DNA from 3 places in the Cytobacillus sp. MT66 genome. Region 1 is predicted to be linked to each of the others. Evidence: predicted binding sites of a transcription regulator. Region 1 holds the regulator's gene; each other region holds the start of a gene.
The links. The regulator LexA, encoded in region 1, represses DNA repair genes until DNA is damaged. The targets are predictions, from matches to a motif close to CGAACATATGTTCG.

Region 1 (10,546 bases):
ATCAATAATCTCGGCAAGATGTTCATCAATATGTAGAATAAAGCTAATGAGTCCTTGAATAATGTCCATAGATATACTCCTCTGCTTTCAACGATAAAAAACCGTTTTGATGCGGATTCTTTTTATATGATCCCATTCAGTCATTATAAAAAAGAGCGAATAGGATCATCCCAGAAATATATTTCCTATTTTATTGTAACTAAAGAGATCATATCTTGCTAATTTAAATAGCTTTTATCTGCCATTATCTTTACTTACAATAGGTCTTTCCGATATGCTTTCCATTTATTAAATTGATAAAGTATTAGCTAGTTTATTGTAAGTCCACTGTATGTTTCTTCTGGAAGGAGGGCTTCAATTCGGCTATTAAGATGGCCACCAAAATGAGCGTTGCCCCGATGATCATTCTCCCGGTCAGTAATTCATGCAAGAAGATGACAGATAAAAGCATCCCGAAAAAGGATTCCATTGATAAAATAATGGCTGCCTTTGTTGCCGTTGTATATTGCATAGCTAGATTTTGGAAAACATAGGCAATGGTTGTTGAAAATAATGCTAAATAAATGATAGAATACCATGCTTCTTTTTCTAAAGCTGCTGGTATATCCCCCTGAATGGCTACTGTCAGGACACTCAGCAAGGAGGCTGTTATGAATTGCATAATTGTCAGGGAAAGGGCATCTTCCTTTTTGACAAACTTATTCGTATAAAATATATCAAAAGCAAAAGCGACTGCACACGCTAGTGATAAGGCATCCCCAATATTGATGGTCATAGAGCCCTTTAATGATAAAAATCCGATGCCAATGATAGCCAGTACTGAGCCGATTATTTCATATCGATCAATTCTTCGCTTATAAATAAAATAAGCAATAATAGGAACAATCACCACATTAACCGCGGTCAAAAAGGCATTCTTAGATGGTGTTGTATACTGCAAACCGACTGTCTGCAGGGCAAAACCGATATATAAAAAGGTACCTAGAAGGGCTCCTTTCCAAACAATTGATTTATTAAACTTTTTAAATTTATAGCCAAATAATATGGAAAGCAGAAGTGTAGCCAAAACAAATCTGCCGGCCATTACTTGAAAAGCGGTTAAATACTCGAGCGCAATGGCTGTAACTACAAATCCGCTCCCCCATACAATTGCTGTAATAAGCAGCATGCCATCGCCGATGTAATGTTTCATTTGTTCTCCTCCTGACTCTCTCTCTAACACACAATAAGATGATTATAAGGCACCGAATGATTTTTTGTTAACATTTTTTTGAATATCACCGTTATTTACATACAAAAAACCGCTTTTTCACTATGAAAAAGCGGTTTACTAATCTAATAACCTTTAAAGTAATCATTCTTTTCTTTTCAAAAAAGAAGCACTCAAAATAAGAATGTCTTATTAAGATTAATGTATTTCACCATATTTTCCTGTTTAAATCGTCTATTTCCTTATGCAAGCTTCCAACTTGATCATTAATCTGTGAAGATATTTGCCTTGCCATTTCTTGTTGATATAGCATGTTTTGTTCCAATTGTTCTGAGACTCTGCTTTGTGCCTGCAGCATTTCATTATGCCGCTTTTTCTCTTCTAAAACTTGAATAGCTTCTTTTAAGGTGCTAGCCTGTCCATAATAAGACAGAATAGTTGTTAATTGACCCAAATCCTTTTCATTTACATATGCTTGAGGAATACGTAAATTTTTATAGATATCGTAAGTTGCATGTTGAATAGACAATTGTAATTTTCTTATTTTTTCCTTATTTTCCTCAATCTGATTTAACTGTTTGTTTCTTTTTAATATACTTGATTCAACTTTTCTTTTGTAGGCATTACTATCACTAATCAATATATAAATTATACCAATTGTTGCTAAACAACTCAGAACAAGAGAGATGTATTTAATAATTGAAATACTTTCCACTTGAAATATCCCTAAAATTTCTAATACCAATAAGATAATAAATATTGCAACATACGAAACAAGATATCCCCCTATAAAAGTCCCCACTACAATCATAAAGATAAATAAATAATCCTTTATTCCAGATTGCACTTCTTTGATTTCGGGATCTACATGATTTAAGGAACGTAACTCCGATTCAGTTCTAGATCTTTTCCTGAGAAGGAATAGAATACGTTCAATTTCCCTTAAAGTCTCTTCTTTAGACAAATCCTCTGACATGTGTTCACCTCTTATATGTAATAAATGGATAATAATACTAATATACTATATTTTATAAAATTTTGTTAAGAATTTCTATATTTATTAAACCTTATCCCTAAGTATAATGAACTAAAAGGTATATTTAAAAAGTCTAGTTCGAATACAAATAACTATTTGTTATTACCTTCCAGTTCTGCAACATAAAAAAGCACCCAACTTAATGGATGCCATGTTTTTTCTCAACTAACTGTATGATTTGTAAGTTTTGTCTCTTTGTTTAACTAATTTTAACTCTAATGTTATATTACCTTTGGGATTTAACTTATTACTTCTTAAAACATTAAAAAAGGACCACCTTTACAAGATAGTTCCCATTGTAAAAGTAGCCTTGATTTGAAATGATGAAAGTAGACCAGATTTGATAAATTTTCCGAGAAAAAGATTCACTTTTCTATAAATAGGTCTTATTAGTTTTCATCAAAGAAAATCAATCTAAAAACATTGATAAATCAACGTTTCATTATTTCATCTGCTTATTCATAGCCTGCATCATTTGATTGATTTTCTTTTGCGATGGCTTCATGCCCATTTGCATCATCATCATTTTTAACATTTGTTCATTAATTGGCGGATTTTTCTTTAGGTAGCTCATCATGTATTTACGAGCAATGAAAAATCCTAGTGCTACACCGGCAAGCAAAGCCAGAATACCAACTAGAATATAAGTCCACATTCAATTTTTCCTCCTTCGTGTTGTCTATCATTCAGTGTACTAGACCAAAGGATATTATACAATATTTGCTTTGAAAAAAATCTCTCATTTTTATACGAATTTCCTTTCTTTGATTGGTTTTAGCCACCCGTAGCGATGATGCTTTAAATCAATGGCCAGAAAGGAAGATTCTGCTTTTCTTAAGACCTCAAAAAAGATCGTTTCTGCTTCATAACTGCCCGAGGCCTCTAAGATGAGACATTTATCTTTTATTTCAAGCCTAGCTCTGCTTCTTTTTCCCATTTCTATATAGTATGTCCCATTTTCGTACAAAAAACCTTTTTGATGATATAGCTGCTGATTTATATATTGATGAAGTCTCAATGCTGGTATCGGTTTAGTAATAAATTGAATTTGTTTTAATAGAATGTTTTTCAAATAGCCATTTGATTTTTCAAATTCATCGAATAACTGAAAAAACATTCTTTCCCTGCCAAAGTAATGGGTAGCGAATTCTTCTTCAATTAAGTATAACTGATAGGCCCTCATTCAAACCTCTCCTCTTTGGACAAACCCCTTTCTTCCCATTATAAAGAAGCGGATTTAAAGATTGTGTCTGAAGGTGTCAAAAACTTTCGCTAATTTTGTCGAAAAATAGAAGTATGACCAATAGGAGGATTCAGTTTTATGTTAGCCTAACAAAAGGGAGAGTCCCTTTTTAGACTCTCCCCTGAAAAGTATCTTAGTTATTCAACAATTGTTTTACACGGTTCACTACATTAGCAACGGTAAAGCCGTATTCTTCGATGATTTTTTCGCCTGGAGCAGATGCACCGAATTGATCGATCGCTAACACATCTCCCTCATCTCCGGCATACCGATGCCAGCCAAGGGAAGAACCCATTTCAATAGCCAAGCGTTTTTTCACAGTTTTCGGAAGAACACTTTCTTTATATTCTTTCGATTGTGCCTCAAAACGATCCCATGACGGCATGCTAACAACCGATGCTTGAATACCTTCTGCTTCTAAAGCCTTCTGTGCAGCAACAGCTAAATTAACCTCAGAGCCGGAAGCAATTAATAAAGCATCAGCTTCTCCGCTGCTTGCCGGTGAAACCACATATGCACCTTTTGAAACACCTTCATAGGCTCTTGCATCAGTACCGCTAAGTGTTGGCAAGTTCTGACGTGTTAATACTAAAGCAGTTGGTTTGTCTGTTGATTCAACTGCTAATTTCCAAGCTGCTGCTGTTTCATTTCCGTCAGCCGGACGAATGACGGAAAGATTCGGCATTGCACGAAGAGAGGCAATCTGCTCAATTGGTTCATGTGTCGGTCCGTCTTCACCAACAGCGATACTATCATGTGTAAATACATAAGTAACTGGAAGTCCCATTAACGCAGCAAGTCTTACAGCTGGACGCAAATAATCAGAGAAGACAAAGAATGTTCCGCCAAATACTTTTAACCCGCCATGCAGCGCCATTCCATTAAGGGCTGCTCCCATGGCAAATTCACGCACACCAAACCAAATATTTTTGCCATCAAAGGCTTCAGGTGAATAATCTCCCCCGCCTTTAATGGTTGTTTTGTTGGAGCCAGCAAGATCTGCAGATCCCCCAATGAAGAAAGGAAGATTCTTGGCGATTGCATTTAGTGCTTCACCGGAAGATGCACGGGAAGCAAGGCTTTTTCCTTCTTCATATACTGGAATGTCCTTATCCCAGCCTTCTGGAAGGCTGCCATTGATTGCAAGTTCTAGCTGGGAAGCAAGTTCCGGGTGCTTATCCTTATATTGCGAGAATAAGTCGTTCCACTCTTGTTCCGTCTTAGCACCTTTTTCTGCCACATGTTTCCTAAATTGCTCGTATACTTCTTCAGGCACATGGAAGTCTTGATCGAAGGTCCAATTATAAGATTCCTTGGTTAACTTTAATTCGTCTGCACCAAGCGGAGCACCGTGTACATCAGATTTACCAGATTTATTCGGTGAGCCATAGCCAATAATCGTTCTTACTTCAATCATCGCAGGACGATTTTCATCTGCTTTGGCCTCTTCAATGGCTTTTGAGATTTCGGATAGATCATTTCCATCCTCAACACGCAAGTATTGCCATCCGTAAGACTTAAAACGCTGTTCAACACTTTCAGAGAAGGATTTATTTAAATCGCCATCAAGTGAGATATCATTTGAATCATATAGAACGATTAATCTGCCAAGCTTTAAATGCCCTGCAAGTGATGCAGCTTCTGCAGATACCCCTTCCATCAAATCTCCATCTCCGCAAATGCTGTATGTATAGTGGTCAACTAGCGGAAAGCCTTCTTTATTATAAACGGCTGCTAAATGACGTTCAGCCATCGCCATTCCCACTGACATGGCAATGCCTTGTCCAAGGGGACCTGTTGTAGCATCAACGCCTGGTGTATGGCCGTACTCTGGGTGTCCCGGTGTTTTGCTTCCCCACTGTCTGAATTCCTTAATATCTTCCATTGAAACATCATAACCAGAAAGATGAAGAAGGCTGTATAATAGCATGGAACCATGACCAGCTGAAAGTACAAAACGATCACGGTTAAACCACTTAGGATTTTTCGGATTATGGTTCATAAACCTTGTCCAAAGTGCATATGCCATCGGCGCTGCACCCATAGGCATTCCAGGATGACCGGAATTTGCCTTTTCAATTGCATCAATAGATAATGTCCTAATAGAACTTATCGATAAAGCATCATTTTGATCAAACATTTTGTCCAATCCCTCCGCGAGTAATAATTACTCTTTAATATTATAGGCAGCCTTTGCCTAATACAACAAATTGTATCAAATTTTGCAAAAAAAGTCGGTTTGTCTAGTAATATTATCTAAAAGGTATCTAAATATGTAAAAAGGGCATACAAATGCATGTATCCCTTCTATTAATTAATGTAAATTTTTCTTTTGGATATTTTTTAACTTTTGAGGTGTAACATCTTGTCCATTTGGATCAATTATGGTTACCCCTTTTAAGGTGGTTAGCATGGAGGAACGAAATGTTTCTAAATATTCTCTGCGCAGGGCAGATTGCTCTTTCGCTTCTTCTTTTGTTAGCCCTGATTCCTTAGCCTTCTTTGCCAGAAAATTAATACGATCAAGTTTGGTTTTTGGCAGCATTTTCAAGCTCCTTATTCTAGAATTACTTAGAGCAAATCGTTCTCGCAGATTTACTCAAGGTCATGTTACTAGAAAAGAGTGATATTTACAAGAAACTTAACCTGATTTGAAGAGAATGATCTGCTTTTATTCTATAGATGAAGCTGTATATTCCTGATATCTTCTATGTACAGTTGCTTTGGATATCACATATCCAAAACCTCTTAGTGTAGCGGCTATTTCAGCGAATGTCAGACCATTCTGCCGGAGCCTGATGATTTCTTCGATAGGTGCTTCAATCCTTTCACGTCCAGAGTGAATACCTAAATTGGAAAGGTTTCTTTCAGGTTTATAGCCATTTCTGACAGCTCTTTTCATCCCTCGTTTAATTTTTATATTATGCAGCTTTCTTTGATACTCCTCTACCATACTAACTATATTTAATACCATGGAATCAGAATCGGAAAGCAGCAGCTCGCCATGATGAGAAATGGTATATAGCTGTACACCTTCTTTTAAAATACAGTGGAGAATGGCGATTTTTGCATTTCCCCTGCCAAGTCTCGTTTCATCTTGTATTAGTACTGCATTAATTTTCTGTTCCTTTATTATCGAGAGAAGCTCAAGTATTCCTTCCCGTTCTAAATCATAGCCGCTTGCCTGTTCGCGGATAATTTTAATGATTTGAAAGTCCATTTGGCTGGCCAATTTGTTTAACTCTTCTTCCTGCCTAGCTAATGATGTTTCTTGTGATTCTTTTGTTGTGCTGACACGGCAGTAAATAATTGCTTTCATGTAGTCCCCTTCTATAAATTATTATTTTAAGCTTGCCAGTTCTGTCCGGGTCTCATTTACTTGAATTACCGGTATAATGATCTCTTCGCCTGGATAAATTCTTCCATCTGCAATACCATTATTGTTTTGAACCCAGTGAATAAAGTCATTAATGGCTAATGTATGTTCATTTGAATATTCTTCAGCAATTTTCCAAAGAGAATCGCCTTCGTTAACAGTAATTTTAATATAATTTTCACTCTCCGGGCTATCTATTTGAAGGGAAAGCATAAATGCAGCTAATAGACTGATGGCAAATAAAACAATAGTATAAGAGTATTTGTTCCATAAATATTTCATTATCTTCACCTCATACGGAATATACGTTCGCTTTTTATATTTTTATTTTAACCAGAACATTTGTTTTGTGTCAAGAAAAATTCGAACTTATGTTTGTACTGTTTGGTAAAAGATGCTATACTTATGGTAAGAAAAACAGCCGAGGTGTAATGCGATGGTTAAGTTATCTAAAAGGCAGCAGGATATATTAGATTTTATTAAAGAAGAGGTTAAGCTAAAGGGCTATCCGCCTTCTGTCAGAGAAATTGGGGAAGCTGTCGGACTTGCCTCTAGCTCCACGGTTCACGGTCATCTTTCAAGACTTGAAAGCAAAGGATTAATCCGCAGGGACCCCACGAAGCCGCGGGCAATTGAAATACTAGATTTAGAAGATCCTCAGCAAATACCAGATTATCGTGTAATTAATGTCCCGATCGTAGGAAAAGTAACAGCTGGACAGCCTATTACAGCAATTGAAAATGTCGAGGAGTACTTCCCGCTTCCGGAAAGATTCGCTCCATCGGACGAACAAATTTTCATGCTTGAAGTCATGGGTGAAAGTATGATTGAAGCAGGAATACTAGATGGAGATTATGTTATAGTCAAGCAGCAAAGCACGGCCAATAACGGAGAAATCATCGTTGCAATGACCGAGGACGATGAAGCTACGGTCAAGCGTTTTTTCAAAGAAAAGGAGTGGATCAGACTTCAGCCTGAAAACTCCACAATGGAACCTATTATTCTTCGGAATGTCTCCATTTTAGGGAAGGTTATCGGGGTATATCGTCATATTCACTAGAAAAAAGGGATGCATCTAGCATCCCTTTTTTTATATCCAATTTTACAAAAGGCTTGCTTATCATGCTAATCCTTCCACCTGGAGTATAGGTATTATTACTGCCGTTTAATGAATTATATGCCCCTCTATTAAAGCAAAAGCAAAATAGTCCTATTCTATTCAGATCCCTTTTATATGTAAATGACATGGATGAACTTGATTATCTTAATCAAACTTTAACAAACCATTTTTAAAATAACTATAGAAGGAGTGAGGACTATGAATGATATTGGAATATATTTTGCATTAGCTGGCGGAGTGCTGTCTTTTTTCTCTCCCTGTGTGTTTCCCCTCTTGCCTGCCTATATCACCCATTTAACAGGCGGAAAAATTGAGGACTCAAAGCTTGAAATCAACCGTTCAAAACTTTATTTTCGATCTATGGGCTTTATCATTGGTTTTAGTATTATTTTTATTGCACTTGGAGCTTCTGCCAGTTTTATTGGAAAGTTATTAATGGAGTATCGGTTAATAATTATGCAGATTGCGGGTTTACTAATTATCGTATTTGGTCTGCAGATGGCTGGATTGCTGAAATTTAAGTTTCTCATGAAAGAAAAAAGATTTCAGCCTAAACAAAAATCCAAAAGCATATTTAGTTCAATATTACTTGGGATGGCTTTTGCCAGCGGGTGGTCTCCTTGTGTGGGACTTGCTTTATCATCCATACTATTATTAGCAAGTTCATCGGATACTCTTACTCAAGGGATCTTTCTTTTAGCTGCCTATTCAATTGGAATGGCTATTCCATTTCTTATCATATCAGTTGTTATATCCTATTCTTTAAAGACAATGAGAAAAATTAATAAATTACTATCAAAATTAGCTTTTATTAATGGGATGGTCATGATTATGCTTGGTTTCCTAGTGTTAAGCGGGCAAATGCAAAAAATAAGTGCTTGGTTATCAGCTTATAGTTTATTTCAGCTTTAGAAAAGGGTGATTACTTGATTAACACTAACCTTATCGGCAAATCAGTATTAGTAGTTGAAGACGATGCAAAAATCCGTAATCTCGTTAGAATCTACCTAGAAAAGGAAGGATACGAAGTCATTGAAGCTAAAGATGGGTATGAGGCAAAAGAAAAAATTGAAATACTTGATCCCTGTATTTTAATATTAGATCTTATGTTACCTGGTATTAGCGGTGAAGAAATTTGCACTTGGGTGCGTGAAGATTTAAAAAGTCTAATGCCAATCATTATGCTCACTGCTAAAGTAACGGAAAAAGACCGTATAAAAGGGTTTAAATTAGGCGCAGATGATTACGTAGTCAAACCATTTAGTCCTGCTGAATTGATGGTACGCATTGAAGCAGTATTGAGAAGAACTGCCAGCCGATGCGGAAAGCTTACTTTTACAGGTTTCACTATTAAGCCTGCAAAAGGAGAAGCTTTGATTAATGGTGAACAAATAAACTTAACTCAGTTTGAGTTTAAACTTCTTCACACCTTCATGCAGCATGCAAATCAGATCTTATCAAGGGAACAAATTTTGCAGTATATTTACGAAAATAATGAAAAAGCCGTATCTGACCGCACCATTGATGTTCATATTAAGCATCTACGTGAAAAAATTAAGGAAAAGACACCTAAAGATTATATTCAAACTGTAAGAGGAATGGGGTATAAATTTGTGGGCCATTAAAAAAGTTTCCAAGTCAAACCTTCTATTAAAGTTAGTGTTTTTAAATAGTATTGTAATCCTTCTCGTGATCCTTTTTGCCGGCTTATCAGTTAAAAATTATGCCTGTTTTTTGGTTAATTCAGAAGATATGACTGGACAGGTCCTTGTTCATACCTTAGATGGCTATTTATTTAAAGTTAGTGTCCTTGCATTTTTTATCGCGGGTTTATTTCACTATATTACCGTAAAAAAAATCATCAAGCCGATTAAGCAATTGTCCTCAGCAGCCAAAGAAATTAAAGAAAGAAATCACCCCACAAAAGTCCATATAGCTGCCTCAGGTGAAATGAAGGACCTTATTGAGAACTTTAATTCCATGGCCGATACACTCCATAAGGTACAAGAACAGCGAGAAGAAATGCTTCGAGATATTGCCCATGAGCTTCGCACACCATTAACAAATATAAATGGCTATCTCGAAGCTCTCCAAAATAAGGTGATTGAAGGAAACTCAGAATTATTTGGCTCACTTTTAGAGGAATCTCGGCGAATTACAGGAATTGTTGAACTAATTACTGAACTCAATTCTTGGAATAATGGCGTCTATTTTTTAGAAAAACCCTTTGAACATGTCGAAATCGATAAAACACTATCAGAATCAATAAAAGTTTTTCATTTGAGAATGGAAGATAAGTTTTCAGAAACAAGCTTTCAGATAGAATCTGGAATTATTGAGGGTAATAAAAACGGCCTGATGCAAGTTTTTACAAATATTTTTCAAAATATCCTTGATTATAACGCTGGAGATAAACTTGAAGTTACCGGTCAAATTAATAATGATCAATATTTAATTACCTTTTCTCATATCGGTCAATCCATAGATCCTGAGAAAAAGGATCTAATCTTTGAACGTTTTTACCGCCTCGACGAATCCAGAAGTACAAGGTCAAGTGGCGC
Region 2 (10,546 bases), on a different contig from region 1:
GGGGAAAGCTTTCATAATTTCCGCAAATTTACGGAGCCGGTTGTCGAGGCATTAAAAAAACTTGGAGTCAATGCTGAGCTCAGCGGCCGGAATGATTTAACTGTCGAAGGAAGAAAGATTTCCGGGAATGCCCAATTCTCAACAAAAGGAAGAATGTTCAGCCATGGAACCTTAATGCTGGATTCCGAAATTGAAAATGTTGTATCTGCTTTAAGAGTTAAAAAGGACAAAATTGAATCGAAGGGGATTAAATCAATTCGCAGCCGTGTTGCCAATATTTCTGAGTTTCTTGAAGAAAGCATTTCAATGGAACAATTCCGTTCCCTCCTGCTAGAATATATTTTCGGCGGTGCTGATCAAATAATAGAGTACAAGCTGACAGATGAAGATTGGGAGAAAATTAATCAATTATCGCAGGAAAGATATCAGAACTGGGATTGGAATTACGGTAAATCACCGAAATTTAATCTTCAGCATTCTCACCGATTTCCTGTTGGGTCGATTGATGTTCGCCTTGAGGTGGAAAAGGGACAAATTGAAAACTGCAAAATCTATGGTGACTTCTTTGGCGTTGGTGATGTAAGCGAAATAGAAAATAAATTGACTGGCATCCGCTATGAAAAAGCAGAAATGGAAAAAGCGCTGGAGGATGTAGATATTAAGCATTACTTTGGCAATATTACAAAGGACGAATTTTTAAATTTAATATATTAATTCAAAAAAGGGCGTTTCTCGAGAGGGAAGTCCTTTTTCTATATGGAGTGTCAAAGTTTATTTAGATTGATTTAGTAACTAGTTGATTGGAGCGGAAGGCGCGAAGACTCCTGCGGGAGTGCGGGACAGGGGAGACCCCGCAGGAGCGCTAGCGACGAGGAGGCTTCCCGAACCGCCCGCGGAAAGCGTAGCGCCTGGAGTGGAAATCAACGGCTGAATTTTACACAGTCTTTCTATTTTAATCAACTTTCCTCTTGTATCCTTAACTTTCTTTCAATATAATATATTTAGAAAATTCTAATGAATGACCACTCATTCATGAGGAGGGGGAAGAGAAATGAATTTAACTCAACAACTCCATGAAACCGCAGCAAAGATGGCAGACAAAACGGCTTATTATTTTATGGACCAGCCTAGTTCATATGCTGAACTTGATGGTGCTGTAACAAAGTTTGCATCCGGGCTTGAAAAGCTCGGAGTGAAAAAAGGAGATCATATTGCCTTATTGCTGGGGAATTCGCCGCACTTTGCCATAAGCTTCTACGGCGCTTTAAGGCTTGGCGCAACAGTAATACCTATTAACCCAATCTATGCCCCTGATGAAATTGGCTATATTGTTAAAAACGGTGATGTGAAAGCTGTTGTCATGCTTGATCTGCTTCTCCCGCTGGCTGAAAAAATGCATCCAGTGCTAGCGTCGGCTGAGCATTATATCATTTGTGAGACTCCTCAAGGGAAAAGTGCTGGCAGTGATCTGTCGCAATTAACTATTTACCCAAAAATGAAATCGTTTTCAGAAATAATTGCTTTGGGGAGTTTAGACTTTGAGGCTCCTGAATTAGATGATGAAGATGTTGCCGTCATTCTTTATACCTCCGGGACAACTGGCAGGCCAAAAGGCGCTATGCTGACGCATAAAAACCTCTATTCGAATGCAAAAGATGTTGGAGAATACTTGCAGATGAATGGAAATGACCGCGTCATCACTACACTTCCAATGTTTCATGTATTCTGTTTAACAGTTGCATTAAATGCACCGCTCCTCAGCGGCGCAACCATTATTATTGATCCCAAATTCAGCCCGAAGGAAGTCTTCAGAATCGTTGATAAATATGAGGCTACCGTATTTGCCGGAGTCCCTACCATGTATAATTTTCTGCTCCAATATGCACAAGCACATGGAGGAAATTTAGATTCCCTTCGTTTATGCATATCTGGTGGAGCTTCAATGCCTGTTGCTTTATTAAATGGCTTTGAAAAGAAATTTAATGTAATGATTTCTGAAGGCTATGGGTTATCTGAAGCATCGCCTGTTACCTGTTTTAATCCGCTTGACCGCCCTAGAAAACCTGGATCCATTGGCACTAATATTGTCAATGTGGAGAATAAGGTTGTTGATGAGCTCGGCGAGGAAGTACCTGTTGGACAGGTTGGGGAATTAATTATCAGAGGCCCAAATGTGATGAAGGGATACTATAAAATGCCGGAAGAAACAGCTGCGAGCATAAGAGACGGCTGGCTATACACCGGTGACATGGCCCGCATGGATGAAGATGGCTATTTTTATATCGTCGACCGCAAAAAGGAATTAATTATTGTCGGCGGATTTAATGTCTATCCAAGGGAAGTTGAAGAAGTGCTTTATAATCATCCCGATGTGGTGGAAGCAGCCGTTATTGGTGTTCCTGACCCTAACCAGGGTGAGTCAGTAAAAGGATATGTTGTAAAGAAAAATCCTTCTTTAACAGAAGAGGAGCTTCTTGCTTATTGCAAGGATTGCTTAGCAAAGTATAAAGTTCCAACATCCATTGAATTTATTGATGAACTTCCCAAAAATACGACAGGAAAAATCCTGCGGAGGGCCTTGAAAACTGAAATGGTGCAAAATAGCTAAAAAGGCGGACAGATTGTCCGCTTTTTTTTAGTATTTTAATATAAGTATTTTTTTGAAAATGACAGAAAATACTTGAAATTAAGCGTGTTCGGCTTTATAATTTAATGAATAAAAGCATTGAAGCGCAAAAGCGGACTTGGTATAAAATAGGAAAAAAGGCGTGCAACATGGTACGGCTTTAATGATTAATGAGAAGAAAGGGAGATTCATATGCCTACAGCCTTATTTGGTTCTATTGAGGCAGGTTTTATCTATGCTTTAATGGCCTTGGGAGTTTACTTGTCATTTAGAATACTTGATTTTCCAGACCTGACAGTTGACGGAAGCTTCGTAACCGGCGGTGCAGTTGCAGCAGTTCTGATCGTTGGCGGAACAGATCCATTCCTCGCTACAATTGCAGCCCTATTCAGCGGGTTTGCCGCAGGCTGTGTAACTGGTCTTCTTCATACAAAAGGAAAAATTAATCCTCTTTTATCAGGGATATTAATGATGATTGCCTTATATTCTATAAATCTAAGAATAATGGGCAAGGCTAATGTTCCGCTGTTAGCTGAGGAGACAATTATTACAAAGCTTACAGCTTTCTGGAAGAGCTTGGGATTAGATGAGATGCTGTCATTTCTTGGTTTTGTTCCAAAGACATGGGGAATTCTTATATTTATGCTAATTCTCTCCTTTGCTGTAAAGCTGATTATTGACAGATTCTTAAAAACAGAAATTGGCTTGGCCATAAGAGCCACTGGGAACAATGAAACAATGATTCGCAGCTTTTCGGCTGATACAGATATTTTAAAGATCATCGGATTAGGGATCTCAAATGGGCTTGTGGCTTTATCAGGGGCCCTTGTCGCTCAATACAACGGATTTAGCGATGTTGGAATGGGAATTGGCATGATTGTCATCGGGCTTGCATCTGTTATTATCGGGGAGGCTATCTTCGGTGCCAAAACAATTGTCCGTGCAACCTTCGCTGTAATTGGCGGGGCCGTTCTCTACAGGATTATTGTCACACTCGCTCTTCGTGTAGAATTTCTTGAAACAGGTGACATGAAGCTTATTACAGCATTTATTGTTGTCTGTGCGCTTATAGTGCCAAAGATCATTGAAAAACAGAGGGAAAAACAGCGTAAGAAACGACGATTGGCCAATTTTTCTCAAAAAGCTTACGAGAGTGGTGAACAACTTGCTGCAGTTAAAACAGATTCATAAAGTATTTAATGAAGGTACACCAGATGAAAAGATTGCACTTAAGGAAATGACTCTCCATCTAAAGCCAGGCGATTTTATGACTGTTATAGGCAGTAATGGAGCAGGAAAGTCTACACTGATGAACTTAATTTCAGGGAAGATGACTCCAGATCTCGGTCATGTGATTATTGACGGGAATGATGTAACTGCTGTTAAAGAACATAAGAGATCTAAACTGATCGGCCGCGTTTTCCAGGATCCCATGGCAGGTACTGCACCTGCGATGACGATTGAAGAGAACCTTGCTATTGCCTACGCAAGACCAGCTTCCCGCGGACTAAAAAAAGGTGTGACGAAATCACGCAGGGATTTCTTTAAAGAAAAATTAGAAACCCTTCACCTTGGCTTAGAGAACCGTCTGCAGGCAAAGGTTGGTTTACTGTCAGGAGGAGAAAGGCAGGCGTTGTCGCTGCTAATGGCTACATTTACGGAGCCAAAGATTTTACTTCTTGATGAACATACAGCTGCACTTGATCCATCTCGTGCAGAGCTGATTACAAAGCTGACAAAAGAAATTGTTGAATCCTATAAGCTTACTACTCTAATGGTCACGCATAATATGCAGCAGGCCTTAGATCTTGGAAATCGACTGATTATGATGGATAAGGGACAATTAATTTTTGAAGCGAATGAGGAACAGAAACAGCACTTAACGGTTGAAAAACTGTTAGCCGAATTCCAGCGCATCCGCGGTGAAAAAATGATCAGCGACAAAGCTGTTCTAATATAATCATAATGCCAAAGGCATATCACTTTTGTGGTATGCCTTTGATTGTGGAAATGCTGTTATCAAACTATTACTTATTTTTGGTATAATAACTCCATATACAATAGGCAGTTCTAATACTTAGCTATGTTAAAGGTTAATGTTGATTTTAACCACTTAGTTGATTGGAATGGAAGGCGCGTTGACTCCTGCGGGAGAAGCGTGTTCAGGGGAGACCCCGCAGGAGCGAAGCGACGAGGAGGCTCCCGAACCGCCCTAAGGTGCGCGAAGCGCCTGGAATGGAAATCAACGGCTAAGTTTAACATAGCTATATTTAAATAATATTAAAGGCGGTGATTTCATTGGCTGAACTTGCAATGAACAAAACGCACCCAGAGTTTAAGAGAGGGTTCCAGTCTGGAGTCAGCATTGCCATTGGATACGCACCGATTGCCATTACATTTGGACTTCTCGCAAAAACTACTGGATTGACATTTGGAGAAACCATATTAATGAGCCTCATTGTTTTTGCCGGTGCATCCCAATATATTTCTTTAAGTTTAATCTCGTTAGGGACAGGTGTATTTGAAATTATTTTGACTACGTTTATCGTGAACATTCGGCATTTTTTAATGTCTGCAGCTCTAAATGAGAAAAGCGAAAAAGGTCAAACGATCAATAAAGCGGTTTATTCCTTTGGCATCACTGATGAAACATTTTCAGTTGCAGCCATGCGGGACGATACGGTCACCTCTGGCTATATGTTTGGCCTTAATTTGATTTCCTATTGCAGCTGGGTGTTGTGCTCCGGGGTTGGGTTTTATCTTGGAGCAAACCTTCCGCAAACCTTGCAGGAGAGCATGTCTATTGCCCTTTATGCGATGTTTATCGGGCTTTTAACCCCTTCCATGAAAAAGAGCATGAAAGTGGTGTTTTTGGCAGCTTTAGCAGCCTGTTTAAATACAGTTTTTACGATGACTACTGAACTTTCAACTGGGTGGGCAATTGTAATTTCTACTCTAATATCTGCCGTTCTTGTTGAACTGATTGAAGGCATGAAGGCTAAGACAGGGGAGGAAGAGGATGAGAAGTGAAATTGTCTGGATGATTGTCGGAATGGGGCTTGTCACTTACATACCAAGAATGCTTCCCTTTGTCTTATTTAAAGGAAAGGAGTTGCCTCCGTTTTTGCAGGGGGTTTTAAAAAACGTCCCTTCTGCCACTTTAGGAGCGCTTATCTTTCCAGGGGTGTTTTTTATAAATGAAGATATTTGGTTTGGGATTTTCGGAGCAGCAGTTGCTTTTATTGCCGCTTATTTAGGGGCGAATGTTATTGTCGTTGTTCTGGGCTCGATTGCTGCACTATCATTGTACTCATTTATTATTTGAAACAAATACCGGTTCCGGCTAAGGACCGGTTTTTAATCTGGGAAAAATGTACAACCTAATGAAGTAAGCAGTCTTTTCGTCTGAAAAAGTTCTAAATAATAAATCTTTATACTAAATATTATTAGGGGTTGTACAAAAGGGGGGAGTGAATTGGCGAGAAAGATAGGATTATACGGTGTCATCGCCTATTGTCTGTACGGACTGTTTTTTTACTGGTACTTATTTTATTTTGCTGATACTAGGCTGCCTTTTGAATATGAGGGAACAAGGGCCGATCCCGCCATGTTCTTAGATGCACGGGAACTAATGCTTAGTGAGGACTATTCAAAGATAAGAAATTTATTATTTTTCTTATCAACCCCGTTTGAATGGCTTTTTTATCTTTTTATTTTGCTGCTTGGTTTATCGGGCGCTTTTAAAAGATGGGCTGACCAATCGTCAAAAATTAAATATGCTCGTGTGGCTATTTACTTGATTTGGCTTCATGTTTTTGCCTTTGCTGTCACATGGCCGCTAAACTATATTAGCTACTCCCTGTCAAAAAGCTATCATATTTCGACGCAGAGCTTTACGGGGTGGATGAAGGATGAGCTTATTGACTTTTGGGTGAATTATGGAACGATGCTGATCCTTGTCTCGGTTCTGTACTGGCTAATGAACAAAAGCAGCAAAAGATGGTGGCTTTATGCCTGGATGCTCTCGGTTCCGTTTACGCTGTTTATGATGTTTATCCAGCCGGTGGTTATTGATCCGCTGTATAACGACTTTTACCCATTGAAAAATAAGGTACTGGAAGCTCAAATTTTGGAAATGGCTGATAAAGCAAATATCCCTGCAGAGCATGTTTTTGAAGTGAATATGTCTGAAAAAACGAATGCACTGAATGCGTACGTGAACGGGATCGGTTCTAATTCAAGAATTGTTCTGTGGGACACAACGCTGAATCGGCTGACAGACAAGCAAATTTTATTTATCATGGCCCATGAGATGGGGCATTACGTTGAAAAGCATATTTATTTCGGGATAGCCGGATATCTATTGCTATCCTTAATTGGTCTTTATTTAACGGCAAAGATCATGGAGTATGCGGTTTTACGCTGGGGCGCAGCATTAAAAATTCCTCATGTTGCCGATATACGTTCACTTCCGCTTTTTCTAATGATTATTTCTATGCTGTTATTTATCTCAAGTCCTTTATCCAATTTTGTTTCCCGTTATCAAGAGGCAAGAGCGGACACATATGCCATTGAGATGACAAAGGATGCTGATTCTGGGGTTGAAACCTTTCAGGAGCTGACAAGAGCTGGCTTGAGTCAAGTTAATCCGCCGCTGCTCGTCAAAATTTTTCGCTATGGCCATCCGACTATGCTTGAACGTATTACCAGAATCGAGGAATTTGAAATGGAACATCGCAAATAATTAGAAAATCCCCTGTCTATTACGAAGTGACGGGGGATTTCTATATATCTAATTCCCAAACTTTTTGACAAGTTCTATATACTTTTGAGATAAACGTTTAAATGATGATTGATCACCTTTGTCAATAGCAGCATCGATTTGATTCATGAGCCTTTCTTTTTCTCTGTTCAGAAGCACTTCCGTAAGCAGGGAGTCAATATAAAGATCCAGGACAAATGATTCTCTTAATCTCTTTTTCTTCATTGCTTCTTTTTTCATCAGCTCGGTGTATGATTTTTCATTCAAGAAAATCACCTCAATGCTTTTTATTATTATATGGAGTTTTTGGTATTTATTCAACCAAATTTTTATAATTTTTAGAAAATAGCCCATCCAGAGTGAATTAGTGTGATAAATGTCACCTTTTAGAAAAGTTTGACAATTTTTGTCGAAATGGTATAATTGTACCAGTTGCTCTTAACAATTTAGAGGAGATGAAAGAATGAAGCATTCAGAAAAAATACAATTAGTAGAGGAGTACATAATTAATCCAAACACCATGGCTGTTTTACCTATACAATATGGAAATAAATTGTACTCACAAATTGTTGAGCTTGAAGATAAATTTGTGTCCCCATTCAAACCTCTTTACATCGTGCGAAAGAGCTGCAGATTCTTCGGAGTTAATTTCGAGGCGAGAAAAGATGGTACCCGCCAATTGACTGGAGTGAACCGAAAAGCGCCTATCACGATTGACCCCTCAAACCTTATTTACCTTTTCCCAACTACCTCGCCCCATAGGCCGGAATGCATATGGATTTCTGAAGAGCATATCATTGACAGCCATGCAGGAGATGCCGGCGATACAATTGTCGTATTCGCTAATAAACAAAGTCTTAGAATTCCTATCTCTTATCATTCATTCAATAATCAAATGCTGAAAACAGCTTTGCTGAAATCTAAATTGTCGAGCAGGATTAAAGAATCTGGGAGGAAAGCAATTTATTACATCGATGGAAGAAAATTTATGAAGGCTTCTGAAAGGACAGATACTTATTTTATTAAGGGAAAAGAATTATATGATTAAGCTGCCAGAAGCATGAAGATTTCATGCTTCATTTTTTTTTTGTATGTTTTGGCTGACATAATGGCGCTTAAATAAATAGAATTCCAAAAGCTCCTGTACCTTGTTGCGGATGCGGGGATTAAAGTAGTTGTGATGTTCTTCATACCCTTTATAAAGAAACATAAACATAGTAAAAGCTTCATCGCTTTGCAGCTGCTGAACCTTTAGTTTATTTTTTTGCATGTATTTTTTTACTTCAGCAAGCTCTTTTTGAATTACCTTCATTGTTTCTTCCACTAAATTTAAATAAGGCTGTTTGAGCTTGAAAGGGCTCTTGCCAATAACACTCAAATCGCGATTTAAAACGGTTAGAACCATAGGCAAATAAATGGCCTGCTCAAGGATGTCGCGATCCTTTTCAGGAATTCTCGTCATAAGTCATCATCCTTTTTTATTAAAAATTTCATTATTTCATCTCTATATATTATAGTAAGGGAACGTTTGTTCTATTCATCTATTTTATATGGAAACAGCTTTCTTGGCAAGTGGGGAATAAAAGGTTAGTTTAACAGAGATTTTTTTAAAAGAGATGATGGTAAATAGTATCTCTTTTTGCCAAATTGGGTGTACAATTTAAGAAATGAAGGCAACAATATAGGAACAGACAGGTTTTTTGATAGGTACAAGCCGTTTGTAATTTTCTTAAGTATCAGAAATAGGGAGATAGTATGGATCTTGAGTCACTGAAGGCTTTTTTTACACTGGAAAATATTATGGAATTAATAGACAAATACCGGTCATTTGGCCCGCTGCCAGGGCTTTTTCTACCGATGCTTGAGGCTTTTTTGCCCTTTCTGCCGCTCTTTGTTTTTGTTATGGCCAACGCCAATGCCTTTGGATTATGGTTTGGATTTTTAATCTCTTGGGCAGGTGCAACAGCGGGGGCGTTAATAGTCTTTTCCATTGTCAGGAAATATGGGCAAAAGAAAATTTTAAGATTTCTTAAAAAAAATTCACAGGTTAAAAGGCTCATGGCTTGGGTGGAAAGGCATGGTTTTGGACCTCTGTTCATTCTTTTATGCTTTCCGTTTACTCCGTCAGCCGTTGTCAATATTGTTGCCGGCTTATCAAAAATAAGTGTAGCGCAATATATGCTTGCTGTAATGGCAGGAAAAATGGTGATGATTTTTACAATCAGCTTTGTCGGCTATGATTTGAAATCAATTATTACGCAGCCTGTCCGAACCGCCATTGTCGGAATTATTATTTTTATCCTTTGGTATGTCGGGAAAAGAATTGAAATAAAGATAAATAAGAGAATGGAAAAGGAGAGAGAATGAAACCTTAGGGAGCACGAAAGGGGAGGGACATGTGAAGGAGGCAATAAAAAAAGAAGGAATGGAATGGCTAAAAGCTTTCGCCATTGGTATTATTATCTTTATTTTTATTCGTGCTTTTTTCTTTTCAAACTATGTCGTTGAAGGCGAATCGATGATGCCGACGCTTGAAGATGGAAACAAGCTGATCGTTAATAAAATTGGATACCAGGTGGGAGACTTAAACCGCTTTGATGTCATCGTTTTTCATCACAACGAAGAAGAAGATTTTGTAAAAAGAATTATCGGATTGCCTGGGGATAAGATTGAATATCGCGATGATTACTTATATATTAATGGCGAAAAAGTGGCCGAACCATATTTGGATAAATATCGCAAACAAATTGCAGCAGGCAAGCTGACTGGTGATTTTACCTTAAAGGAAATAACCGGTGAAGAAATAGTGCCTGAAGGAAAACTATTTGTCCTCGGCGATAACCGCAAAAAGAGCTGGGACGGCCGACAATTTGGATTTATCAATGCTGAGCAGGTAGTCGGAAAAGTAAACCTCAGATATTGGCCATTAGAGGAAATGGATATTTCATTTTAAAAGATCTCTACGCAGGGGTCTCTTTTTTTGCCCTAAATTTTTACAGATTAGAGAAACAAAAACTCTTCTGCTTCTATGATAAAATACTTACATAGGATTGAACTGTATTTATTAGGAAAGGGGAGGGTTATCCGTGTCTGTACGATTATTAATAGGCCGGTCCGGAAGCGGAAAAACAGAGCTCTGTTTAAATGAAATTCGTAAT
Region 3 (10,546 bases), on a different contig from region 1:
GTCTATATGCTTGAGCGAATGGGCATCGAAACAAATGTCAATCTTGATCAATTAGTTGAAGCAGTTAAAATTGTTGTACCGCATATAACCCGCCCAATCGAAAGCACCTATTACCGCTTGCAGACACAATCTGTCTAATTAACAGAAAGTTTTCATGAATAAGCACCCCCTTCTTTATCCATGTTATTAAGTGATAAACCAAGAAGGGGGATATGCAAATATGTCTAAAAAGCAGGAAAAAGGCTACAGTCAAAAAGGAAAGCCGAATAGTGATACTGTCAGCCAAACGATTGCAGCTGAAGAATTAGAAAAAGCCATTCACCCGACAAAGCGTCAGAATTCTGAGCAATAAGACTACGACCAAAGCCGCTCCTTTTGAGCGGTTTTTATTTTCATATGGAAAGTTAACCCAGAGGTAATTCATGTTTTAAATTCCATAAAAATGGTAAAATAGAATAAACAGCTGCCGGAGGGATGAATATGAAAAGACTTCTTCGCTTTACTCGCTATCTCCTTTCCTTCATCGTTTTTCTGTCTACTATCGGGATTTATTTTTCCAATCGGCTTATGTACATGAGGAAAAAAAAGGACAATTTTATTGTTGAACGCGAAACAAAAGCTGGACGGTTTCATCCGGAGAAATTTGAAAACCTTCCAAAAAAGGAGGTTTTGATCCCTTCTCCATTTGGCTATGACCTTAAAACGGTGATTGTCGAGCCTTATCCATCAAACCGGTACATGATCATTGCACATGGGGTTACCGAAAATAAGGTAAATTCCGTCAAATATATGAATCTTTTTCTGGAGCGGGGGTTTAATGCAGTAATTTACGACCATCGCCGCCACGGAGAGTCAGGCGGAAAAACCACTAGCTTCGGTCATTACGAAAAATTCGATTTAAAAGCAGTCGTTGATTGGCTTAAGAAGACAAAAGGCCCCGACATTCAGATTGGCATTCACGGCGAATCTATGGGAGCTGCAACTTTGCTTTTGTATGCTGGCATGCTTGAGGATGGGGCAGATTTTTATATCGCAGATTGTCCATTTTCGGATTTCAAGGAACTGCTTGCCTACCAAATCAAATCCGGTATGAAACTGCCCGCAAGCCTGATTCTCCCTTTGGGCGATTTATTTTTGCGTTTGCGCCAGAAATATTCGATCAAAAATGTTTCTCCGATTTCTGTGATTGATAATATTAAAAAGCCCATTTTATTTATTCACAGCCAAAAAGATGACTTTATTTTACCAAGCATGTCACAGGAGCTGTTTGAACGTAAAAAAGGGCCAAAAAAGCTTTATATAGCATCCAACGGTGTTCATGCACAATCGTTTAATGAAAATCGGGAAGATTACGAGAATGTGATTGATGAGTTTTTGAACGAATATGTATTTCCTAATCGAATGGAGTATATTTCTCACTAAAGGCTCAGAGCTTCTGGGCCTTTTCTTTTCTAGTTCAGCCTTGGTCCTGCTCCTTTGTCAATCCTTGAAATCCCTCTCGCTGCTTTATATTCGCCCGTCTTATAGAAATAGCGCCCGCTATCTTTTTCAATAATTTGTGCACTGACAAGCTGATTATTTTTCCCAAGCACTTCGACCGTCTGTATGTCCTTATCCTTGATTTCTCCGAAGATAACGGGGATATAGTACTCGAGTTTCCCCTTATGGTCATAAATATAAAAGGCATCCGTATAGGTGGTCAGCCTCTCTCCTTTTTTATAATCCCAATGGTTATGGCCCGCATTTTCCCAGCCTTCCCCATCACTTCCTTTTAAAAAGGCAACAGTTACGGCGTCAAATGCTTCACGCTGATTTTTTTGATGAGTTAAATATAATAAAACCATACCGCCTTTTACTTTCTCCTGATGGATAACCTCCTTTACATTAAACGGGATCTCCCCCTCTATCGCCTCATCCATTGTTTTAACCGAGCATGCCGGCAATAGAAGGATCACTGCAATAAAGAAAATGACCCCTTTTACCTTCACCTTTTTCCCCTCCATTGCTTTTTTAGGTACTTTACCATTACATGTAAAAGTCAATGGAAACATGCCTATTTTGGGGATATTTTTTATTGGCTTTTTGTTTTATCAATTTTATTGCAGAGTGATCGCTTGCTTTTTTCCTTTATTGTTATTACCATCATTTTAAGTATGGAAATCTTATGAAGAGGTGGTTATGTATGTCAAAGGTAACAATTAAAGTCAATGATAATGGTTCTTACCGCATTACTGGGGATGTCGAGCTTGTTGACGCCGAGGGGAATAAGTTTCCTGTCAAACCAACATTCTCTCTTTGCCGCTGCGGCAGAACGTCTAATTCTCCGTTTTGTGATGGCAGCCATAAAGGACATTTCGAATCTGCTCCGCGTGCGCCAAAGTCTGAGGAAGAGTAAGGTTAGGTTTTTAACAGTTGAACGGGGAAAAATCATCCCCGTTTTTTCCTTTCTAATCCAGCTTTTGCAGGTGCTGCAGGTTCTTCTTCCGTAATCCCCTGCAAGCTCTCCCGATTCATTTTGCTTGGATCTTCACCTGGGCTTCCAGGGGCAATATGTGACATCGGAAGCTGTTCTAGTTCCTTTCCTCTTGGCATGAAATAACACCTCCCTTTTACTAGGGTGCTTCCGCCAAGAAAAGGCTAGCCATTTTGGAGGCTGCCATTATTTTCATTTTCCTGTTTTATTCTGCTATACGGACATCAGCTATGTCCGAAATGCTGATACGATGGATTTCTTTAAAATAGTCGGCAATATGAAGCTGATGATTGATTTCATCCCAAGAATGAATGTTTCCCACGAGAAGCTCATAATTTTTATAACTATAGTGAGTGATCGCAACTGGCCTACCGTACTCGATTGCCTCGGAAATGACTTCATTCATGTTTTCAAGTGTTTGTTCATCAATTTCGCGCTTTTGGTCAAATGTATCTTCCTTCGCCCAATCTCTTAATAATTTCACGTGTTCCGGGAGCATCATGGATGTCCATTTTATTCTGCCTCGATCTCGAATCATGACCCAACCCTCTTTTCCTAAAATACAGTCTACCTTTTATGTCCTCCAACAAGCTTGGACCTGAGCCTTGCTGTTCCTGCATTTGTATAGGAGACGGCTCGCAAAAGGGCACCCGCCCCGAATTTCGATCTGATATGATCAACCGTGTAGCCGAGCTCACGCTTCTTCCAGACATTCGGTTCAAAGAGGCTCAACTGCATTTCGTTGTCATCAGCAAGATTGCCAAGTGAAATAGAAATTTGCCGAACCGTTTTTCCTTCATAAAATTTATGAAACAGCTGTATGCAGACACGATAAATATCCATGGTCACGTTCGTCGGCTCATCAATGGTCTTCGAGCGGTAAAAACCGCCGCCAAACTCATCCTGGCTATAGCCAAGCCCGAAGCTAATAGTTCTTCCGGACTTCCGGTGGCTCCTTGCCCTTCTTGCCACCTCCTCACACATTTCAAGGATGACATACTTAATTTCATGCTCCTCCTTATAGTCCCGGAGCAGTATTTGACTTTTTCCGAAACTAACCTGGCCTTCCATAATCGGTGCGCCAATCTCGGAAAGATCAACTCCCCATGCATGGTAATAAAGCTGATTTCCCATAATGCCAAATTTCTTTTCCAGCTTCTCCAAGTCATAGTGGGCAAGCTGGCCAACGGAAAAGATCCCCATTCCGTTCAGTGTTTTTTCCACGCGGCGCCCAATCCCCCACATTTCCCGCAAAGGGGAAACCGGCCACAATTTCGCTGGCACATCTTCATAGGTCCATACAGCAATTCCGTGCTTTTTTGCTTCCAAATCAAGACAAAGCTTTGCCAGCAGCATATTGGGCCCAATGCCGATCGCACTGGGGAGCTGAAATTCCCGCTCGATATCGTCCTTAATTTTCTTGGCAATGGTAAAGACATCCCCCCAAAGCTGCATGGTTCCGTCCACCTTAATAAAACTTTCATCGACACTGTACATATGAATGGCTTCCTTCGGGACATAGCGATTGAAGACACGGGTAAGCTCGGTTGAAATTCTTAGATAGGTAGCCATTTTTGGCTCGGCAATGATAATTCGCGGATCATTCGGTACCTCATAAAGCCGGCTTCCTGTCTTAATGCCAAATTCCTTCTTCATTTTCGGTGATGCCGCAAGAACTACACTCCCCTTCCTTTCCTGGTTGCCAGCTACGACGAGATAGCATTCAAGAGGATCATGCCCGAGCATAACGGCCGAACAGCTGGCATAGAAACTTTTCATATCCACGCACATGACCTGATTATTTGGCATCGTGCTGTAATCAATCATAGATCTTCCCCCTAGAAATCTTCAGGCCCTGAGGTTAAACTCTCAAAAAGAACGTTTGTTCTTATTTATACCCATATATTAAACGAATATACGTTCGATTTCAATGGAAATTAAACGACATATTTCTTTAAATTTTCCAGCAGGTGCACTAGCATAAATATACGTATAATCAACTCGAGGGGTGGTTAACTAATGGATCGAAAGCTTATTTTTAAAATGATTGAAAACTGTCTTAGGCAATATAATGAAACGATTACATATAACAGTGCGGAGTTTGAAGAAATGTATGAGAAGATCCATATTCTAAAAAATGGCGAGGAAAAAGAAAGCGAACTCCACGACATCGTCAATGACGTCGTTTATGGCTACATTACAAATTCGCCTTATTTTTAAATTGCGGCTAAAACCGCTTTCACACATTAACGCGATGGGGGTCAGGCCCCCATCGCGTTAATACGGCACAGCGTCGGGGGCCTGACCCCCGGCGCTTTAAAGCGGTACAGTTATTTTCGATCAAAGAATCGTCTGCCGATGCGTTCGAAGATGCGCGGGAATAGGACGTAGAAGATGCTTCCTGCATTCATCCAGCGGGGCAGGTTGATTTCTCTTATTGGTGTGAGCATGGAGTCGACAATTCTTTTTGCAACAAAGTCAGGCTTTAGCATAAACCCCTTGACACTCTTTACATAGGTTCCCTTTTCATCAGCAATATTAAAAAAGTTTGTTTCTATTGGCCCAGGATTAACGGCTGTTACATAGATGTGATGCTTGGAAAGCTCCATCCGAAGGCTATTGGTATATCCGAGGACGGCGTGCTTCGTCGCTGAGTATACGCTCGATTTCGGGGTAGCAATTTTTCCAGCCTGGGATGCTATATTAATAATGTGGCCGCTCCCCTGCTTGATCATTTTCGGTAAGATCAGGCTAGTACACGCCATCAATCCAACAACATTGACAGAAAACATGCCTTTAATATCCTCAATCTTAGCCTCGTGTGCTTCGCGGAATACCCCATAGCCAGCATTATTGACAAGAACATCGACAGTGTCAAGCTTAGCCAATACCTTGGAGAAAACGGTCTGTATTTCATCGGTATTGGAAACATCAAGCTGGAACACATCGATATTCACATGATAACGGCCTTCTAATTCGCTTTTTAGCTCCTGAAGCTTGTCGAGATTTCTCGCAAGCAGCACAAGATTGGCCCCTCTTTGTGCACATAACGAAGCCATCTGCGCACCAATGCCGCCTGATGCCCCAGTAATAATAATGTTTTTATCTTTTAAACGATCCGCCATAATTCACCTCATTTGAAAAAACTACGCTGAAAAAAGAAAGGCACTTCCATCTTTATTTATACTAATTTCCCCTAACGCATTCAAATAATCAAGCTGAGCAATCGTTTCAGAGATGGTCAATGACAGCTCGCGTTCATAAACGGCAGGGAAAAGCCGTTTGCAAATCTCAAACACAGAAAGCGCTCCTTCTGTTTTTAGCATGTTCTTCACTTGCATAGCACGGTCATGCTGGCGCGACAGCCTCTTATCAATAAGTTTACCTGCATCAAATATGTCCTCGCCATGCCCGGAATAAACCAGCCGTATTGGAAGCTTTTTCAGCTTTCTTAACGATTCATTGTATTGGACCTGCGGCTTTGGCCGCTTCGTTGTGCCAGGCAGAGGCGGTTCAATTAAGGGATTAGGAGAAATATGGGCAAGCAGATGATCACCGCCAATATAAACGCCATCGGATTCCCGCAGCAAACCGATGTGGCTTTGGGCATGCCCTGGTGTTTCAAACACAGTCCATTGTTCAAGCCCTTGCGGATGGTCCCCCTCTGCTAAAATACCAGTCAACGGACGGCTGCAGGAAAATTTTAACGACTTTTTTTGCAGTTCGATAAAGGGAAAATACTTTTCCGGAATTCCGCACTTAGGAAACAAATCATAATAAAAATCGTCATGTTCCTTCAAAAATTCATCGGTACGAACCAGCCATCTTTGATTAAGATGATGCCCGTATACCTCTAATGAATCTGGAAAAAAGTCCAGCAGACCGGCATGGTCAGGATGGTGATGTGTAAGCACCACCTGTTCAATATCACTCGGGGACAATCCCAGTTCTTTCAGCTGCGACTTAAGGGCTTCCCAAGCTGCTTCTGTTCTGGGGCCGGCATCAACAAGGGTAAGCCGTTCACCTTTTACCGCGTACACATTCACATCCCCTACAGGAAAAGGTGTAGGAATAACGATCTTTGCGATTCCATCATTCCATTCTGGCATATAATCAGCTCCTCAATTACTATTCTTACATAGAGTTTCCATTCAATATTTTAAAACACTTCAGCATATACCTTTCAGTTTAACCTTCTTTAACGCAATTGTCATTATTTTCGAATAACTTATTTTTCAAAGGAAAATCCAGCTTGGAAAGCATGTAATTGCGGACAAAGGAATAGGAATGAGTGGAAAATTCTCTGGGATTATAGTAAATAAAAAAAGAGCCTTGCACGAAGACTCTTTTTCTGCGATTAAATCGCACCCTTTATTTTGTTCATAATAGCAGAGCGCCGCTGTTCTTTCATTTGATCATAGGCATCCCTGTATTCCTTGGCATGTGCAGTGCTGTAGCCATGAGCCTGAAGGTCTTTCTCAAGCTGGCCATAGACGGAATTGAAAGTGCTGTCGGTCATAGCTTCTAGTGATTTTCCTGCATTGGAATACTTCACATAAAAATAACTGAATGAGATTTCTTCCCCATTGCTTTTTTTCTCGCTATATTCATTAACAGCCCTGGCAATGAGCGAATCTACTCTTTGATTTGCCTGAGACTCCAGCTGCTCAAAAGCTGCCCGATATCTTTTCTTAATAACAGCAACCGTTACTTTAGACCCGCTGGACGCTGCCGCTTTAGCCGAAGAGCCATTTGAGTTTTGATTAGATGCAGATGACTGGACTTCATCCTTAGTATTACTTGTACCCTGATCAGCTGAAGCCTCTGTTTGAACGGCAGAACCTTCTTCCTGATCCTGATTTTCGGAAACAGGCTCCTCTGTCTCGATTTCCTCCAGCGCTGGAATATCTACTTTATATTCTGTTTCCGTTAATTCATCAATTTGCTCATCAGCAACATCGTAATCCTTCATATTCAAGAAATAATAAACCGTTCCTGCTCCTCCCAGTATAATGACAAGGAAAAGCCCTAATACCCATTTCCACTTTTTCTTCATGCAAAAATAACCTCGCTTGTTTTTCTATTGGTACAAATTTTAACACATACAAACAAATTCCAACATATTCTTTTTCAACAATTTCTGTCAAAACTCAGCTAAATATCTAAAAATATGGTAGTTATTAGTAGAATTCATGGTATAATCAAATACTAGATAACCTATTATATGAAAAAAGTCTGATAGATTTCTTATTTCAGGTCTAAAAAGGAAGATTAGGAGGATTAAAATGTCAGTAAAGAAAAAAACAATTGCTTCTATTTTGGCTGCAACAACATTTGCAAGTGCTGCAGCAGTTACAGTAAGTCCTGCTGTTTCTAATGCCGCATCAAATGCAGATAATCTTGTAAAAAAAGCAGAAAACCTTGCAGGTGCTTTAAAATGGGAAATTTCTGTAGAGTACCGTAAAACCGCCTATCCGAAAAATGTGATCGATTATCCAAATATGAAATTATTCAATGATACAAAAGCTGCGCTTAAGACCGCACAAACAGCTGTTTCAAAGCTTTCAGGCAAAGAAAAAACAGTTCTTTCTGCAAAATTGGACGAAGTGAATAAATATTACCAAAGATCCATCCATCTAATCGATGCGATCACAGCAGGCAAAAAGATTGAAAAACAGAAAGTCAGATTAAGCAATGCCATTGCAAAAAAAGTTGATGCAGAAGCTGTACAAGCATACCATGATCTTTCAAAAGAGATCCGCAAGCAAGCAATCCTTCTTGATCGTGTATATGGACAGTCTACTCGTGATTTAGTCCGTGATGAGTTCAAAAAATCAGCTGAAGCGGTTGTTGCAGATGCAAAATACCCAGTAAGCGTAAAAATTGAATTAGACCGCGTGCAAACAGGGTTACATAATGACAGCGATAAAGAAGTTGAAAAACGTACAGCAAACGCACTTGCATTCTTAAAGCAGGTGAAAAATAGCACACTAAAAGCTGACCTGACTGCTCAATTAAACAAACAATTAGAAGCTGTTCTATCAAGCTCAAACAGTGTTGGTGCTGTTAAGCTTGCCGTAGAAAATTACGGTTTTGATCTAACAGCCTATAACAAGGTTTCTGTCGATTCTCGTAAAGCAGCCATTGCAGCAGATGTAATCAGCAATAGAGGTGAAGGCTTCGAGAGCAAAGCCGAGGTTCAAAAAGTGATCAATGCAAGTGCCGCAGTAAGAACAGCACTTGAAGACGCAACACAAAAAGTGAAAGCAGGCAATACGACCGTTGATGCATTCTTAGGCGGAGTAATCCAAGCTGTTGAAGACAATCAAACCATTCTAGCAACTGTTCAAGGTGAAAAGACTGAAGATTTTATTCGCGGTCTTACTTCCCTGGTTGACGGCGGCTTCCAGCTTACAAAAACAGAAACTGACCGCATTAACAGCGCGTTAGGAATAAAGCTAGACCCGGATATGAAATATAAATCTTACAAACAGCTTTCTGCTAATGGACAAAAGGCTGTGAATGATGTATTAAATGCCACATTAGATCCAAGCAGCTTCTCCACAGCAGTACAGGCAGTTGTGCTAGCACTGCTTGAAAACCAGTTAACACAATAAGAAAAATCTCAAAAGGCGCAGACCGCATCTGCGCCTTTTCTAATTCTCCCAGGTTCCTTCCCTAAGCCAAAAAAAGGAGCCGCCAGATTGGCGCCCCCTTATCCAAAAATTATTTAATTTTATATGCGTGTTCCTGTACTTTAACAACCTGCTCGAGCTGCTGCGTTAATTCCTCCATTACTTCTCCTAAGGTAATATCTTTTTCCTTCTCTACCCTTTGGAAAACGGATTGCATAATCAGGCTGAGCTGATTTGCTTTTTTCGATTGATTCATATACTCACCTATTACGATCAATATTGACAATACAAGACAGATTGTAACAAACTTTTTCATAAAAGACTACTAAAAAAGGGATATATTTCCTATTGTATCGAAAATTTAATTTTTCTGTCACAAAACACATCTTACAATCATCAGGCTAATAACTTTATCATAAAAAAACATGATTAAACACGATAATAGCATTTCCATAATTTATAATTTTAGTTCAAAATATCCATATTTACCCAACTATTTTCCATAAAATTGGTACATTACGCTCATTTTGAAAGATTTTGTTGAATAAAACCAGTAATTGTCTATAATTTGAAATATATGAATATTCATCCAGCGCAAAATAAAAATCATTCACTATAGGCGGGAATATTATGGTATTTGATGGAATCATCCTATCGCTAATTGTTGGCTTTTTCCGAAAAGGTAACTTAAAGGGATTAGCAAACCTAAAACTAAAATGGGGCTGGGTTTTTCCGCTTTTGCTAGTTTTTCAGATTATTATTTTCACACAGCAAAATAAATTTAATTTTCTTGCTGAGGCAAGCGGCTATTTATTTATTGGTGTTTATATTGTTGGTCTTACTTTTCTTTTTATGAACAGAACTCATCCGGGATTTATCATTATCTTTATTGGCGTTTTACTAAATTTCATTGTTATGGCTGTTAACGGCGGAAGAATGCCGGTTTCCATGGAAGCTGCGGCCGTGCTGGAGCCGGGATACCTGGACGTTTTGAAAAATGGAATTTATGCGAAGCATGCGATGCTGACTGAATCAACAAGGCTAGGATTTTTAGGGGATATTATCCCATTAACGGATCCGTATCCGCGCACCCAGGTTATAAGCATTGGCGACGTCATCATGAACATTGGCATCTTCATTTTCATTCAGCATTTAATGCTTAAAGATAAAAAGAAAAATGAATCACAGAGCTCGACATTAAAGGAGGTGAATCTCAATGAATAAAGAGAAAAAGCCTAATGGAATTCGTGTAACCAATGTTTTAATAAATGCTATCATTCTTGGTTCATTAATTGTTGCATTAACATCTGGTATGCGTGTAATTTAATAGTATAATAGAGGAAGAAGGTTTTGGTTTTTTACTTAACTTCTTCCTTTTATATTTTCTAATGCGAGTGTGGAATATGAAAACGACCAATTATTCATTTACAGCTTATCT

Region 2: the regulator LexA is predicted to act here: its motif matches at 8,910-8,923, upstream of AC1Q59_RS19120 (YhjD family protein).
Region 3: the regulator LexA is predicted to act here: its motif matches at 4,384-4,397, upstream of AC1Q59_RS03720 (YqzH family protein).

Annotation. Positions count from the first base shown of each region.
Region 1 is NZ_JBXAFB010000003.1:136,318-146,863, forward strand. Features, by position in the region: gene AC1Q59_RS06620 (DedA family protein) at 1-69, opposite strand, end outside; gene AC1Q59_RS06625 (DMT family transporter) at 314-1,192, opposite strand; gene AC1Q59_RS06630 (hypothetical protein) at 1,419-2,186, opposite strand; gene AC1Q59_RS06635 (YneF family protein) at 2,689-2,901, opposite strand; gene sirA (sporulation inhibitor of replication protein SirA) at 2,992-3,429, opposite strand; gene tkt (transketolase) at 3,623-5,629, opposite strand; gene AC1Q59_RS06650 (DUF896 domain-containing protein) at 5,804-6,034, opposite strand; gene AC1Q59_RS06655 (YneB family resolvase-like protein) at 6,161-6,808, opposite strand; gene yneA (cell division suppressor protein YneA) at 6,830-7,147, opposite strand; gene lexA (transcriptional repressor LexA) at 7,302-7,925, shown strand; gene AC1Q59_RS06670 (cytochrome c biogenesis CcdA family protein) at 8,184-8,897, shown strand; gene AC1Q59_RS06675 (response regulator transcription factor) at 8,912-9,610, shown strand; gene AC1Q59_RS06680 (HAMP domain-containing sensor histidine kinase) at 9,597-10,546, shown strand, end outside.
Region 2 is NZ_JBXAFB010000012.1:77,121-87,666, reverse strand. Features, by position in the region: gene lplA (lipoate--protein ligase) at 1-714, shown strand, start outside; gene AC1Q59_RS19160 (fatty acid--CoA ligase family protein) at 1,052-2,608, shown strand; gene AC1Q59_RS19155 (ABC transporter permease) at 2,819-3,817, shown strand; gene AC1Q59_RS19150 (ABC transporter ATP-binding protein) at 3,792-4,586, shown strand; gene AC1Q59_RS19145 (AzlC family ABC transporter permease) at 4,925-5,656, shown strand; gene AC1Q59_RS19140 (AzlD domain-containing protein) at 5,646-5,951, shown strand; gene AC1Q59_RS19135 (M48 family metallopeptidase) at 6,102-7,370, shown strand; gene AC1Q59_RS19130 (IDEAL domain-containing protein) at 7,419-7,655, opposite strand; gene AC1Q59_RS19125 (competence protein ComK) at 7,852-8,436, shown strand; gene AC1Q59_RS19120 (YhjD family protein) at 8,458-8,850, opposite strand; gene AC1Q59_RS19115 (TVP38/TMEM64 family protein) at 9,144-9,755, shown strand; gene lepB (signal peptidase I) at 9,787-10,341, shown strand; gene addB (helicase-exonuclease AddAB subunit AddB) at 10,475-10,546, shown strand, end outside.
Region 3 is NZ_JBXAFB010000002.1:106,132-116,677, reverse strand. Features, by position in the region: gene AC1Q59_RS03760 (hydroxymethylglutaryl-CoA lyase) at 1-138, shown strand, start outside; gene AC1Q59_RS03755 (hypothetical protein) at 221-352, shown strand; gene AC1Q59_RS03750 (alpha/beta hydrolase) at 481-1,422, shown strand; gene AC1Q59_RS03745 (hypothetical protein) at 1,452-1,988, opposite strand; gene AC1Q59_RS03740 (CDGSH iron-sulfur domain-containing protein) at 2,183-2,395, shown strand; gene AC1Q59_RS03735 (hypothetical protein) at 2,428-2,592, opposite strand; gene AC1Q59_RS03730 (YolD-like family protein) at 2,679-3,011, opposite strand; gene AC1Q59_RS03725 (Y-family DNA polymerase) at 3,041-4,300, opposite strand; gene AC1Q59_RS03720 (YqzH family protein) at 4,493-4,693, shown strand; gene AC1Q59_RS03715 (SDR family NAD(P)-dependent oxidoreductase) at 4,804-5,598, opposite strand; gene AC1Q59_RS03710 (MBL fold metallo-hydrolase) at 5,620-6,582, opposite strand; gene AC1Q59_RS03705 (hypothetical protein) at 6,831-7,529, opposite strand; gene AC1Q59_RS03700 (hypothetical protein) at 7,759-9,090, shown strand; gene AC1Q59_RS03695 (hypothetical protein) at 9,200-9,364, opposite strand; gene AC1Q59_RS03690 (DUF5317 domain-containing protein) at 9,739-10,332, shown strand; gene AC1Q59_RS03685 (diguanylate cyclase) at 10,512-10,546, shown strand, end outside.